Regions from separate parts of the Methylopila henanensis genome, predicted to be linked through region 2. Evidence: riboswitches for the same ligand, from Rfam matches in the RefSeq annotation. Region 2 holds a riboswitch; each other region holds the start of a gene.
The links. A riboswitch is a leader RNA that binds a small molecule or an ion and turns the genes downstream of it on or off. The one in region 2 is predicted to bind cobalamin.

Region 1 (3,251 bases), on a different contig from region 2:
GGCCTCAAGATGAAGGGGATCGACCGCGCCGAACGCGCGCGGCAGGCGCGCACCCTGCTCGGCCTCGCGGGCCTGTCGCAGTTCGAGAACCAGTATCCGGACGCGCTCTCCGGCGGCATGAAGCAGCGCGTCGGCATCGTGCGGGCGCTCGCCACCGGCCCGCGCATCCTGCTGCTCGACGAGCCCTTCGGCGCGCTCGACGCGCAGACGCGGCTGATCATGCAGCAGATCCTCACCAACATGTGGCAGCGGCTGAAAATCTCGGTGCTGTTCGTCACCCACGACATCGACGAGGCGATCTTCCTGTCGGACCGGGTCTACGTCATGACCGCCCGGCCCGGCGCCATCAAGGCGGAGGTCGCGGTGCCGCTGCCGCGCCCGCGCGAGCCCGCGCTGATCATGTCGTCGGAGTTCCTGGCGCTGCGCCGGGGGCTGATGTCGCTGATCCGCGAGGAAAGCCTCAAGGCCATGGGCGGCGAGATCAACGAGGACGCCATGAAGGGCCTCGCCGCCAATTTCGAGGGCCAGGACATCGCCAGCGCGCTCTGACGCGCCGTCGACGCCCGCTCCCCGCATCACCCGAAGGAAACGCCGACGATGACCTATGTCGTCACGGAGAACTGCATCCGCTGCAAGTACACCGACTGCGTGGAGGTCTGCCCGGTCGACTGCTTCTACATGGGCGAGACCATGCTGGTGATCTCGCCCGACGAATGCATCGACTGCGGCGTCTGCGAGCCGGAATGCCCGGCCGAGGCGATCAAGGCCGACACCGAGCCGAACCTCGAGGGCTGGGTCGCGTTCAACGCGAAATACGCCGCGCTGTGGCCGAACGTGACCGAGAAGAGCGATCCCCCCGCCGACGCCCCCGAATGGGATGGCCGCGCCGGCAAGCTTGAGTCGACCTTCGGCCACGCCGACCCCGCGGCGGCGTGACTGCGACGCCGATCCACGGCCGTCATGCCCGCCTTCGCGGGCATCCACGACTTTCTTCTCGTAGCCGCAGCGTGTCTTAAGTCGTGGATACCCGGCTGCGCCGGGCATGACGGCGGAACCAGCGGCCGACGCAGCGTCTGACCGAAGGACCTCCCGCCGATGAGCAAATATCTCGAAGAGCGCGTGACCCATGTCCGGCACTGGACGGACACGCTGTTCTCGTTCCGCACCACGCGCGATCCGTCGTTCCGGTTCCGGAATGGCGAGTTCACGATGATCGGCCTCGAGGTCGAGGGCCGGCCGCTGGTGCGCGCCTATTCCGTCGTCTCGGCGAACTACGACGAGGAGCTCGAGTTCTTCTCGATCAAGGTGCCGGACGGGCCGCTGACCTCGCGGCTGCAGCACCTGAAAGTGGGCGATCCGATCCTCGTCGGCCGCAAGCCAACCGGCACCCTCGTGCTCGACAACCTGCTGCCGGGCCGGAACCTCTATCTGCTCGGCACCGGCACCGGCCTCGCCCCCTTCCTGTCGATCATCAAGGATCCGGAGGCCTATGAGCGCTTCGAGAAGGTCGTGCTCGTCCACGGCTGCCGGCAGGTGAACGAACTCGCTTACGGCGAGACCATCACCGAAACCCTGCCCAAGGACGAGCTGCTCGGCGAGATGATCTCCGCCGGCCTGATCTACTACCCGACCGTCACCCGCGAGCCGTTCCGCAACCGCGGCCGCATCACCGACCTGATGGCGTCGGGCAAGCTGTTCGAGGACATCGGCCTGCCGGCGATGAACAGGGACGACGACCGCTTCATGCTGTGCGGTTCGCCCGACATGATCCGCGACACCCGCCAGCTCTTGGTCGACGGCGGCTACGAGGAAGGCAACCACGGCGAGGCCGGCCATTTCGTGATCGAGAAGGCCTTCGCCGAGAAGTGACGGCCCGGGCGCCGTCGCAGGCGCCCGAAAGGCCGCATTGCGCCGCGCCGAAATGCGTCGTAACCGTGGCGGCGACGGTTCCCCTCGGGGATCAAAAGGGAACGCGGTGAGGACGTCTCGACGTTCGAATCCGCGGCTGCCCCCGCAACTGTAAGCGGCGAGTCCATCGTCATCTCAGCCACTGGGTTTTCCGGACCCGGGAAGGCGACGACAGGACGACGACCCGTGAGCCAGGAGACCTGCCGTCAGCCGTGGTCACACGCGAGCACATCGGGCGGGGTGTCCTGATGGGTGCGGAACGGCTCCGTGCGTCTTTGCACGGCTCCGGGAAGCTTCGTTCGCGGTGACGAGCCACTGCCGTCGCCCGGAGCTTCGCATTGTCGACCTTTCCTTCCCTGACGTCCGGGGCCGCGTTCCGACGCGCCTCGCCCTCCCGCACGCTCAGCTCGGCGCTTGGGGGCGCCTCGCTTCTCGTCCTGAGCGCCGCCCTCCCCGCCTTCGCGGAGGCTTCCGAAGGCGTCGTTGCGCTCGATGAGATCAACGTCTCCGGCGAAGCCCGACGCCTCGCGCCCGGGCCGAACCTCACCGTGTCGACCGGCGCCGGCAGCCGCCTCGATCTCACCCCCTTGGAGACGCCCGCGAGCGTCGACGTGGTCTCCGGCGACGTGGTCCGCGACCGCGGCCAGTCCTCCATCGCCGAAGCCGTGACGCAGAACGCCGCCGGCTTCAGCTTCATCGGCACGCCCGGCAACGGCTTCGGAGCCTACTCGTCGCGTGGCTTCACCGGCGTGAACTCGGTCACGACGCTCTATGACGGCGTGCGGCTCTACCCCGGCAACGGGACCGTCACCTTCCCGTTCGACACCTGGACGGTGGACCGGATCGAGGTGCTGCGCGGCCCGGCCTCGGTGCTCTACGGCGAGGGCGCCATCGGCGGCGCCATCAACATCATCCCGAAGAAGCCGCTCACCGACGAGCGCCGCAACGAGGCCCGCGCGGTGGTGGGCACGGACGGGCAGGTCGGCCTCGCCGCCGGCAGCGCGGGACCGATCAATGAGAAATTCGCCTACAGCTTCGACGTGGCCGCCAGCCGCGGCGACGGCTGGATGGACCGGGGCGACTACAAGAACCTCGCCTTCTCCGGCGCGCTGAACTGGCGGCCGACCGACGAGCTCTCCGTCACGCTCAGTCATGACGGCGGCCACAACCAGCCGAGCCGCTATTTCGGCACGCCGCTGAAGGGCGCCGGCAATGTGGAGAAGGACTGGATCGGCGAGAACTACAACGTCCGCGACGGCGTCATCCGCTTCAACGACAACATCACCCAGCTCAAGGCGGAGTGGACGCCGAACGAGACGGTGACGCTGCGGGCGACCGCCTAC
Region 2 (3,251 bases):
GTTGGCGTGGTGACCGGCCTCCAGTTTCTCCACGCCAAGCGCGCCCAGAAGGACCGCTTCTTCGACGACGCGCTCTACAACCCGTCCGACACGCAGAAGGATGACTCCGGCTCCAAGAGCTTCTCCGAGTTCAGCCCCAAGTTCGGCGTGCTCTGGAACATCGACCCCACATGGCAGGCCTTCGCCAACATCTCGCGCTCGGTCGAGGTTCCGAGCTACGGCGAGAACAGCTTCGCCGGGGCGGCGCTGGCGAAGCCGCAGAAGGCCTGGACCTACGAGATCGGCACGCGCGGCGCGCGCGAGGACGTCACCTGGGACGTCGCGGTCTACCGGATGGAGATCAAGGACGAGTTCCAGTGCCTCTATTCGGATTTCGGCAATTGCCGGGTCGTGAACGCCGACAAGACCGTGCATCAGGGCGTCGAGATAGGCTTCGGCGCCGCCATCTGGAAAGGGCTATTCGTGAAGGGCGGCGACAGTGGCCTCGTCACCAAGGGTGACGCTCGTTCCCCGGCGGAGGTCGACAAGCTGTGGCTCAACCTCGCCTACACGTTCAACGACTTCCGCTTCGACGGCGACAGCCAGTTCGGCGACAACGAGCTGCCGGGAGCGCCGCGGCATTATGTGCGCGCCGAGCTGCTCTACAAGCACCCGAAGGGCTTCTACACCGGACCGAACCTCGAATGGGTACCTGAAGCCTATTACGTCGACAGCGCCAACACGCAGAAGACCAAGGCCTACGCGTTGCTGGGCGCCAAGGCGGGCTACGACGCCGGCGGCGCCCTTTCGGCCTATGTGGAAGGGCGGAATCTGCTGGACAAGAAATACATCTCGAGCGCCAGCATCATCGATCGCGCCACTTCCAACATGCCGCTCTACGAGCCGGGGACCGGCCGCGCGGTCTACGCCGGCGTGAAGTACCGCTGGTGAGGGCCCCCGCTCCAGGGCGCGGAGCGGTGTGACATGAAAGGCGCGGGCGCGTCGTCTGCGGGGCGCCCGCGCCTTTCGCCATATTGACCCTCGCCACGGTCCCGCCCTAGCGTCCGCGCGACGGTTCCCCTCGGGGATCAAAAGGGAACGCGGTGCGGGTCGCTCGACCTCAGGCCGCGGCAGCCCCCGCTACTGTGAACGGCGAGCGACTTCGTCATCGGCCACTGGATCTCCGGATCTGGGAAGGCGACGGAGCCGCAGGGACCCGTGAGCCAGGAGACCTGCCGTCAGCCGTGTGGTCACACGCGAACGCGTCGGGCGGGGTGTCTCGATGGTGGGCGAACCGTCGGGCGGGCGTCATGCGCGCATGATCGGGGAGGCTTCGGGTTCGCGGTGACGTGCCACTCGTCCCGCTTGGGGTCCCGATGTCTGACCTGCCTTCCTCTCTCAGGGGCGCCGCCGCGCTCGCCGCCGTTTCCGTCGCCCTGACGACGCCCGTTTTCGCCCAGGCGCCCGCCGCGGACGAGGCGACCGCGCTCGAAGAAGTCTCCGTCACCGCCAACCGCGTCGAGGGCCCGCAGGCCGCGATCGGCAGCGCGGTCTCCTCGATCTCGGGCGAGGAGCTGGAGAAGCGCCAGATCCGCGTCGTCTCCGATGTGTTGCGCGAGATGCCGGGCGTCGCCGTCAACCGCACCGGCCCGGTGGGCGCGCTGACCCAGATCCGCATCCGCGGCTCCGAAGGCAACCAAACGCTTGTGCTGATCGACGGGATCGAAATGAATGATCCGGGCATGAGCGGCGAGTTCGATTTCGCCAATCTGCTGGCGCTGGAGGTCGACCGCGTCGACGTGCTGCGCGGCCCCCAGAGCGCGCTCTACGGCTCCGACGCCGCGGGCGGCGTGGTGAACATCGTCACCCGCAAGGGCGACGGCAAGCCGTCCTTCCGCGGACAGGTCGAAGGCGGCTCGTTCGGGACGCTCAACGGTTCGGCCGCCGTCTCCGGCGGAGACGAGGCCTACGACTATCTGTTCGCCACCCAGATGTTCCACGCCGATGGGATCTCCATCGCCAAGAGCCGGGACGCCTGGAACGCCGGGTTCCGCGACCGCGACGGCTACGAGAGCGGCACGGCGCTGGCGAAGGTCTCGGTGCGGCCGAGCGACATGTTCGAGGTCACCGGCGTGGCCCGTTACACCGGTTTCCGGGCCGACCGCGACGGGTTTGGAAGCCCGCTGGCGGACCCGTCCTACAGCGCGTCGGTCGAGAGCGGCGATCGCGAGCGAGGCCAGCAGTTCTTCGGGCGCGTGCAGGGCAAGGCCACGCTGCTGGAGGGCGCGTGGGACCATGTGCTCGGATTGTCCTACACCAACCAGGACCGCCGCAACTACGACGTCGACGACGTCCGGACGTCGTCGACCCTCGGCGAGATGGCGAAGATCGACTACCAGACGAACTACCGCTTCTCGACCGAAGGCGGCCTGCCGGCGACCCATGTGCTGACCTTCGGCGCGGACAGCCAGCGCGACCACATCGTCAGCAGGAGCATCTATCAGGAGCCGCCCTTCGGGACGAGCGGGCCGGTGCGGAAGTCGATCGTCAATTCCGGGCTTGTGGCGCAGCACCAGATCGGATTGTTCGACAGCCTGTTCGTAACCGGAAGCCTGCGCCACGACTTCAACGAGCGGTTCAAGGACGAGACCACCTACCGTCTCGCGAGCGCCTACACCTTCGCCCGGACCGGCACGAAGCTGCGCGCCTCGTTCGGAACCGGCGTCAAGAACCCGACGCTGCTCGAGCTTTACGGTTTCTATGGCGACTTCCGCGGCAACTCCGATCTGACGCCGGAGAAGACCCGCGGCTGGGACGTCGGCTTCGACCAGCCGCTGTGGGGCGACCAGATCGTCGCCGACGCGACCTACTTCCAGCAGCGCGTCAGCGATCTGATCTCCAGCGCCTATGACGCGGCGAGCGGCAGGAGCACGCCGGTCAATCTCCCCGGCACGTCGCGCATCAAGGGCGTCGAGCTCGGCCTGACCGTTCGCCCGGTCGAGGGCCTGTCGATCCGCGCCGCCTACACCTATTCGGACGGCGACGACCCGAACGGCGACCAGCTCGTGCGGCGCCCGCGCCATATCGGCAGCCTGAACGCCAACTACGTCTTCCTCGACGGCAAGGCCAACGTGAACGCCGGCCTCGTCTACAACGGCAGGCAGAAGGACTACCGTTTCCTCAACGCCGCGCCGTGGCGCGAGACCATCGGCCTGAAAGCCTACACGCTCGTCAACGTGGCGGGGTCGTACAAGATCCACGCGAACACGGAA
Region 3 (3,251 bases), on a different contig from region 2:
TGCTGACCTATTGGCGCCATTTCGCCTTCGGCGGGCGCCGCATCGAGGTCGAGACCGACGACGACAGCATCGGCGGCCACTTCCTTCACACCCTCCGGCGCTCGACGCCATCACGCTCGGAGGTCGACGCCATGCACGCCTCCTTCGTGGTGTACGCCGAACACGAGTTCAACGCCTCGACCTTCACGGCGCGCTCGATCGCCGGCACCGGCGCCGACCTCTATTCCTGCGTCGCGGGAGCGATCGGCGCGCTCGGCGGACCGAAGCATGGCGGCGCGAACGAACAGGCCTTCATCGAGATGTGCCGCTACGTCAGCGAGGACGAAGCCGAAGTCCGCGTCCGCGAGCGCATCGCCCGGAAGGACGTCGTCATGGGCTTCGGCCACCCTGTCTATGTAGCCGGCGATCCGCGCAACCTCGTAATCAAGGAGGTGGCCGCGCGGCTTGTGCGGGAAGGCTCGCCGTCGCGGCTGTTCGACGTTGCCGAGCGCATCGAGGCCGTCATGGCCGACGCCAAGCAGATGTTTCCGAACGTCGACTGGTACAGCGCGCTGGTCTACCACCTGCTCGGCACGCCGCAGTCCATGTTCACGGCCCTCTTCGCGATGGCGCGGACCGCCGGCTGGTGCGCGCATGTGATCGAGCAGCGCGCGGACAACAAGATCATCCGCCCCGCCGCCGAATACATCGGGCCGGGTCAGCGCGCCTTCGTGCCGATCGCCGGACGCAGCCCCGCGGCGGCCGAGGCGCGCGCCGCATGAGCGAGACGCCTCCGACGCGCGCGAAGCTTGCGTTCACCCACGCCGCCGCCCTGCGCGCGCTCGCCGCGGCCGCCGCCAGGGCCGACGAGATCGGCGTCCCGCATAACGTATCGATCGTGGACGACGGCGGCAATCTGCTCGCCTTCGTGCGCACCGACGGCGCGAAGCTGCTGTCGCGTGAGACGTCGCTCTCCAAGGCGATCGCAGCCGCGTCACACCGCCAACCCATCAGGCGGCTCGACCCGGCGCTGGAGACGCGGCTCGCCATCGCCTCCGGAGGCCGGCTGACCAACCTCGCGGGCGGACTGCCGATCCTGTTCGGCGGGGAGTGCGTCGGAGGGGTAGGCGTGGGCTCGGGCACGCCGGAGCAGGACGTCGACGTCGCTCGCGCCGTTCTGGGCGGCGCTGGGAGCCGACCTCCCTGAATGCGTCACTTAATGGCGCGACGGGCGCGGCTCGCGCGGGCCGGCTTTCCCTTCGCCTTTCTTCTGATTGTGACCTCATCGAGGGACCACTAGCTTCCAATTCCCCTCCGGCTCCGGTCGGGGGCGTCGATCGCGCCGGTGCTTCGCAAGGAGCTTAATAGGGAACGCGGTGAGGGCGGCATGGCCGCCCGATTCCGAGGCTGTCCCTGCAACTGTAAGCGGCGAGTTCGATGCGCGTTGGGGATGGGCCCGTGGCCCATTTTCCAGCCACTGGCGCAGGTCTCCGTTCGGAGGAACTGCCCGGGAAGGCCAGCGCATCGAACGATGACCCGCGAGCCAGGAGACCTGCCGGCGCTTGATCGCTCTTGCCGAGGCCCAGGGGGTGGCCTGGGCGCGGCTTTGTCCGTCTGAGCGATACGCGGTGTGGCAGGGGTCGCATCGGTTCGTCCTGACGGGTCGTGAGCGCGAGACCGTCGAGACGCGCCGACCGTTCGACGGTATCCCCTGTTGAGCTCGTAGCGCTCGGGGACGCAACATGAGTTTCATCGGTCGGTTGCCGCTGGCGATCGCGTTCGCAGCGAGCATCGGGCTGGTCGGCCCGGCGTCCGGCCAGTCTTCGGACGACGACGGCGGCGCGACGCAACTCGAGACCATCACAGTCTTCGGCTCCGAGCCCGACCTGAAGGATGTCCTGTCTCCGGGCGAGGTCTCGGTCGTCTACCCGGACGACGTGAAGGGCGAGCACAAGGCCCTTCCGGATCTGCTCGACCAGATTCCCGGCGTCTATGCGCGGCGCGTCGCGGGCACCGGCCAGTACACTACGTCGCGGGTCTCGGCGGCGCGCAGGTCGGCGGCACCTATAATAATGCGGCCTCGCGGCTGCAGCGGATCGCCTACGGCGCTGCGAACCTGACGACCGCCCCCGTAACGAACGTGTTCACTCCGAGCGCGAGCAACCCTTACGAAGTCCGTGACATCAGCTTCAAGAGCTCGACCGCCTACGTGCTTCTCGGCGCCTACGACAGCAGTTGGCAGATGAAGGGCAAGCTGGTCAGCACCACCAACTTCACCACCCTCACGACTGTCGACGACTTCACCGCGGGTGCGCCGGGCTACTTCTGGGCGGCCCAGTACACGCCCGACAACGACCGGATCTGGCTCGCGCGCGGAAACCAGATCCGCGTCTACACGGCCGCGAGCCCGGCGACGCCGCGACGCTGACCCTAACGGCGGGCAGCCTGATCTCCCTCGGCGAAACCTACGACAACATCAACGACTTCTCCTATGTCGGCGCGACGGGAGCGGCGACCGCAATCCGCGGTTATCGGTCGCCGACGCAGGTGTCGCTAAGCAACCTGCCGCAGCTTGGCGACGATCTCTTCAGGGGCGTGCCTCTTCATTGGCATCCTGCTGTCCTCCATATGGCCAAAAGCCATACCTCAGGGAGGACCACTTCTCAGGGGCAGATCAACTGCCGCGCGGCAATCGCCATCGTCGCAATGATCATCCGATCGCGAGGCCTGTCCGACGCGTAACCCCTCTCATCATTGTATTAATTCTAAAATACTGAACTTGCTATATTTTTTACTTCTGTCCAGAACGATGGCTGTCGTCGTGCGGCCGTTATGAGGCTTACGGTGCCGTCGCCGCCGGGTGCTCCATGCCGAACTCGTCCTTGAACGCGATTTATCTGAACCGAAGAGGTCTTTTGATCGGCTCGATATTTCGCGTCGTCCGCGATGCGCAGACAGCAGAGGACATCGCGCAGGAAAGCTACCTGCGCGTCGCGCAGGCCATCCGCGAGAATCCCGTCGAGCACGTTCAGGCGTTTCTGTTTCAGACGGCGCGGAACCTCGCGCTTGATCACGCCCGTCGGCAAGCCGCCCGAAGGCTCGTCGAGGTGGATCCGGACAGCGTCGAGTCTCGGCTCGTCATGTCGCCCGCGCCGCCGGCCGACCAGACGCTGATTGACCGCGAAAGGCTGGCGGCGCTGGAGGCCGTGCTCGGGCGCCTGCCGGAGCGGGCGCGCCGCGTCTTCACGCTGAGTCGTCTGGAGGGCTGGTCC
Region 4 (3,251 bases), 290 kb from region 2:
GCTGCCGTAGATCACGGAGGCGGGGCCGCGGACGATCTCCACCCGCTCCACGTCCGCCGGCGAGAGTTTGGACAGATTGGCGGTGCCGGCGCGGCGGCCGTTGATCAGCACCAGAACCTGGCTGCGAAAATCCTTGCCCTGTCCGTCGGTCGCGCCGCCGCGGATGTTGATCGAGGTCTGCCCCGGCGTCCATTCGCTGAAGAAGCCGACCGCGTTCTCGGCGAGGAGATCGGTCATCGACCTCGCCTGGGAGCGCTCGATCTTCTCGCGGTCGAGCACCTGCACCGTGCCGGCCACGTTCTTGCGCGCCTCGGGACGGCCGGTCGCCGTGACCACGATGTCGTCCAGCACGATCGCTTCGTCGTCGGCGCGGGCGGGATCGGCCGCGCCGCAGGCGAGCGCGGCCGCGGCGCCGATCAGCGCGAGAGGGCGACGAACGGTCATGTCAGACTCCAGATCAGGATGGCCGAGCGGCGCGGAACGGAAAGGCGCAGGACGCCTTGCTCCGGCCGCGCCTGGGCCGCGAGATGGTTGAAAAGGACGGGCCGGCGCGGGTCGGCCTCGGGCCAGCCAAGACGGCCGGCGAGATAGGCCGCGAGCCGCGGCAGATCGCTGACGATCAGGGAGAAGGTCCAGCCGATCTCGGCCGTGACCGGCGTCCTGTCGGCGGGCGCGAGGCCCGCCATGACGATGTCGACGCCGGGGGTCTCGTCCTCGCCGTGCCACTCCCTCGGCAGACAGCCGGCGAGGCAGAGGCCGCGCGGGCCGTTCTGCGCCGGCACGACCCAGACGACGCGGCGCCGGGCGAGGTTTCGGCAGCGGGCCAGGAACGACGCCGGTTCAGTCAGCGGCGCCGGCATGTTGGCGGCCAGCACGGTGTCGGCGGGAGCGACGCTGGCGTTCTCCCAGCCGGCGGCGACGATCTCGGGGGCCGGATCGAGGCGCGCCAGCCTGTCCCTCATGGAGGCCGACGGCTCCACCGCCGTCCAGCGCCGGCCCTGCTGGCGCAGCGCCGCGCCAAGCTGACCGCCACCCGCGCCGAGGTCCAGAAGATCGCCTACGGAGGGAATGAGCCGACGCAATGCGCCGCCCACGCCCGCCACATAATCGGACGTGTCGATGCCGCCGGCGTACAGCGCCAGCGGATCGATGGGGCTCGCGCCGACCGCGTCGAACGGCGGCGGCGCGGGCCGCGGAAGCGAGACGACGTGTCCGTGACGAGACGACTTCATTGGACCCCGAACGCAGATCGCGTCGGGCGAACGAAGGCGTCCCCGCAACCACGGAGGCGCCCGCGGCCGGAGCGCCCCGCCGGACACCCCGCCCGCGAGACAGATCACACGCGACGGCAGGTCTCCTGGCTCGCGGGTCGCCGCGCTTGCGTCGCCTTCCCAGGTTCTCGAAAGACCCAGTGGCCGATGACGAAGCGCTCGCCGCTCACAGTTGCGGGGGCAGCCGCGGCTTCCGGGCGATCAGCCCGCACCGCGTTCCCTTTTGATCCCCAAGGGGAACCGTCGGATGCTCGATTACGGCAACGCTGCGGCCAGGACAAGGCTACAATATGTCTCGGGAAGCCGTCGTTACGGGTCACGTGGCCCGAGACCGGCCGTCAGCTTCAATTGAAACGCCTCGGACGCCGACAGCGGCCGTCGCGGTCTTACGAGCGCCTACCGCCATCATTGGCGGCGCAGTCAATAGACGACACGGCGACTTAGGGCCTCCGCTCCATGCCCTCATTGGCGTACGCCCAAAAATGAGGCGGCGAGCACGTTGACCAAATCATTCCACTTAATCTATCTGATTGATGTACATATCTGGGCGGAGCGGCTTGGCGCCTCTTCGTCGGGGAGAGGCGCCTCAGGCGCGGGCGGCCGGGCCTCGGCCGGCGGGACATGGAACGGACGCTCGTCGCCACGGCCTCGCTTGCCTCCGATTTCTTTCACAACACACCTCGAGACGAGCCGATCGATGATCGCAACCTTTCTTCACCAGCGCGCTCCGCGGCTTGCTTTCGCAACATTCGCCGTGGCGCTCGCCAGCGCCGGCGCCGCGCATGCCGAGCAGCCGAGATCCGGCGGGGAGCTGACGTTCGGCGTCACGACCGAGCCGGCCTGCTTCAACCCGCATCGCTCGGAGCAGCAGAACTCCTTCATCGTCATCCGCAACTTCATCGATTCGCTGATCGCGAAGGGCGCTGACGGACGGTTTCTGCCCTGGCTCGCCAAGGAGTGGACTGTCTCGCCCGACGGCAAGACCTACGACTTCAAGCTGCGCGACGGCGTGACGTTCCACGACGGCGCGCCGTTCGACGCTGAGGCGGTCAAATTCAACCTCGACTTTGTCAAGAACCCGGCCAACACCAACTCGGCCGGCCAGCTGCTGCTCGCCTATCAGAGCTCGGAGGTGATCTCGCCGACCGAGATCCGGCTGACGCTGTCGCGACCGGATTCGACGCTGCTCGAGTCGCTCGCCAGCATCCGGCTCGGCATCGTCTCCCCGAAGGCGTTGCAGTCCGGCGACCGGCTGTGCTCCGGCGGCCCCGCGCTCGCGGGCACGGGACCGTTCGTGTTCCAGTCGTACACGCGCGGGCAGTCGGTCCAGCTTGTGAAGAACAAGGACTACGCCTGGGCGCCGGGCTACGCGGCGAACCAGGGGCCGGCCTATCTCGACAAGGCGACCATCCGCTTCCTTCCGGAATATTCGGTTCGGGCCGGCGCGCTGTCGTCCGGCCAGATCGACGTGATCGAGGGCGTGCAGCCGACCGACGTGTCGCTGTTCAAGGATCAGCCCGGCTTCCAGTTTCTGGTCGGGCCGTCGGGCGCGCAGACCTCGTTCACGCTCAACATCAACTACACGATCCCGCCCGCGACCGACGTCCGCGTCCGGCAGGCGCTGCGCGACGGGGCCGACATCGGCGCGCTGGTCGAGAGCGTCTACCTCGGCACGGTGCGCCGCGCTTGGTCGAACATCGGCCCGGAAAACCCGTTCTATAACAAGGCGCTGGAAGGGACCTGGGGCAACGACGCCGCAAGGGCCAACGCCCTGCTCGACGAGGCGGGCTGGACCGTCCGGGACGCCGAGGGCTTTCGCACCAAGGATGGCAAGCGCCTGACGATCGAAGTCGGCTATCCTCAGCCCTTCGTGCGCGACAACCGCGACGTGCTGATCCAGGGCGTGCAGGCGCAACTGCGCAAGAACATCGGGTTCGACCTCAGGCTCCGCATCAACACCGCGGGCGACTGGGCGCAGCA

Region 1: linked by a shared signal. The riboswitch ahead of ACFSCV_RS18925 (TonB-dependent receptor) and the one ahead of ACFSCV_RS15120 (TonB-dependent receptor plug domain-containing protein) in region 2 are both predicted to bind cobalamin.
Region 3: linked by a shared signal. The riboswitch ahead of ACFSCV_RS10450 (hypothetical protein) and the one ahead of ACFSCV_RS15120 (TonB-dependent receptor plug domain-containing protein) in region 2 are both predicted to bind cobalamin.
Region 4: linked by a shared signal. The riboswitch ahead of ACFSCV_RS16535 (methyltransferase domain-containing protein) and the one ahead of ACFSCV_RS15120 (TonB-dependent receptor plug domain-containing protein) in region 2 are both predicted to bind cobalamin.

Annotation. Positions count from the first base shown of each region.
Region 1 is NZ_JBHUER010000014.1:48,129-51,379, reverse strand. Features, by position in the region: gene ACFSCV_RS18940 (ABC transporter ATP-binding protein) at 1-549, shown strand, start outside; gene fdxA (ferredoxin FdxA) at 598-936, shown strand; gene ACFSCV_RS18930 (ferredoxin--NADP reductase) at 1,096-1,869, shown strand; cobalamin riboswitch at 1,928-2,130, shown strand; gene ACFSCV_RS18925 (TonB-dependent receptor) at 2,247-3,251, shown strand, end outside.
Region 2 is NZ_JBHUER010000010.1:425,031-428,281, reverse strand. Features, by position in the region: gene ACFSCV_RS15125 (TonB-dependent receptor family protein) at 1-930, shown strand, start outside; cobalamin riboswitch at 1,035-1,233, shown strand; gene ACFSCV_RS15120 (TonB-dependent receptor plug domain-containing protein) at 1,356-3,251, shown strand, end outside.
Region 3 is NZ_JBHUER010000007.1:145,675-148,925, forward strand. Features, by position in the region: gene prpC (bifunctional 2-methylcitrate synthase/citrate synthase) at 1-761, shown strand, start outside; gene ACFSCV_RS10445 (GlcG/HbpS family heme-binding protein) at 758-1,186, shown strand; cobalamin riboswitch at 1,311-1,553, shown strand; gene ACFSCV_RS10450 (hypothetical protein) at 1,722-2,099, shown strand; gene ACFSCV_RS10455 (hypothetical protein) at 2,120-2,407, shown strand; gene ACFSCV_RS10460 (RNA polymerase sigma factor) at 2,862-3,251, shown strand, end outside.
Region 4 is NZ_JBHUER010000010.1:711,235-714,485, forward strand. Features, by position in the region: gene ACFSCV_RS16530 (TonB-dependent receptor) at 1-444, opposite strand, end outside; gene ACFSCV_RS16535 (methyltransferase domain-containing protein) at 441-1,232, opposite strand; cobalamin riboswitch at 1,331-1,531, opposite strand; gene ACFSCV_RS16540 (ABC transporter substrate-binding protein) at 1,969-3,251, shown strand, end outside.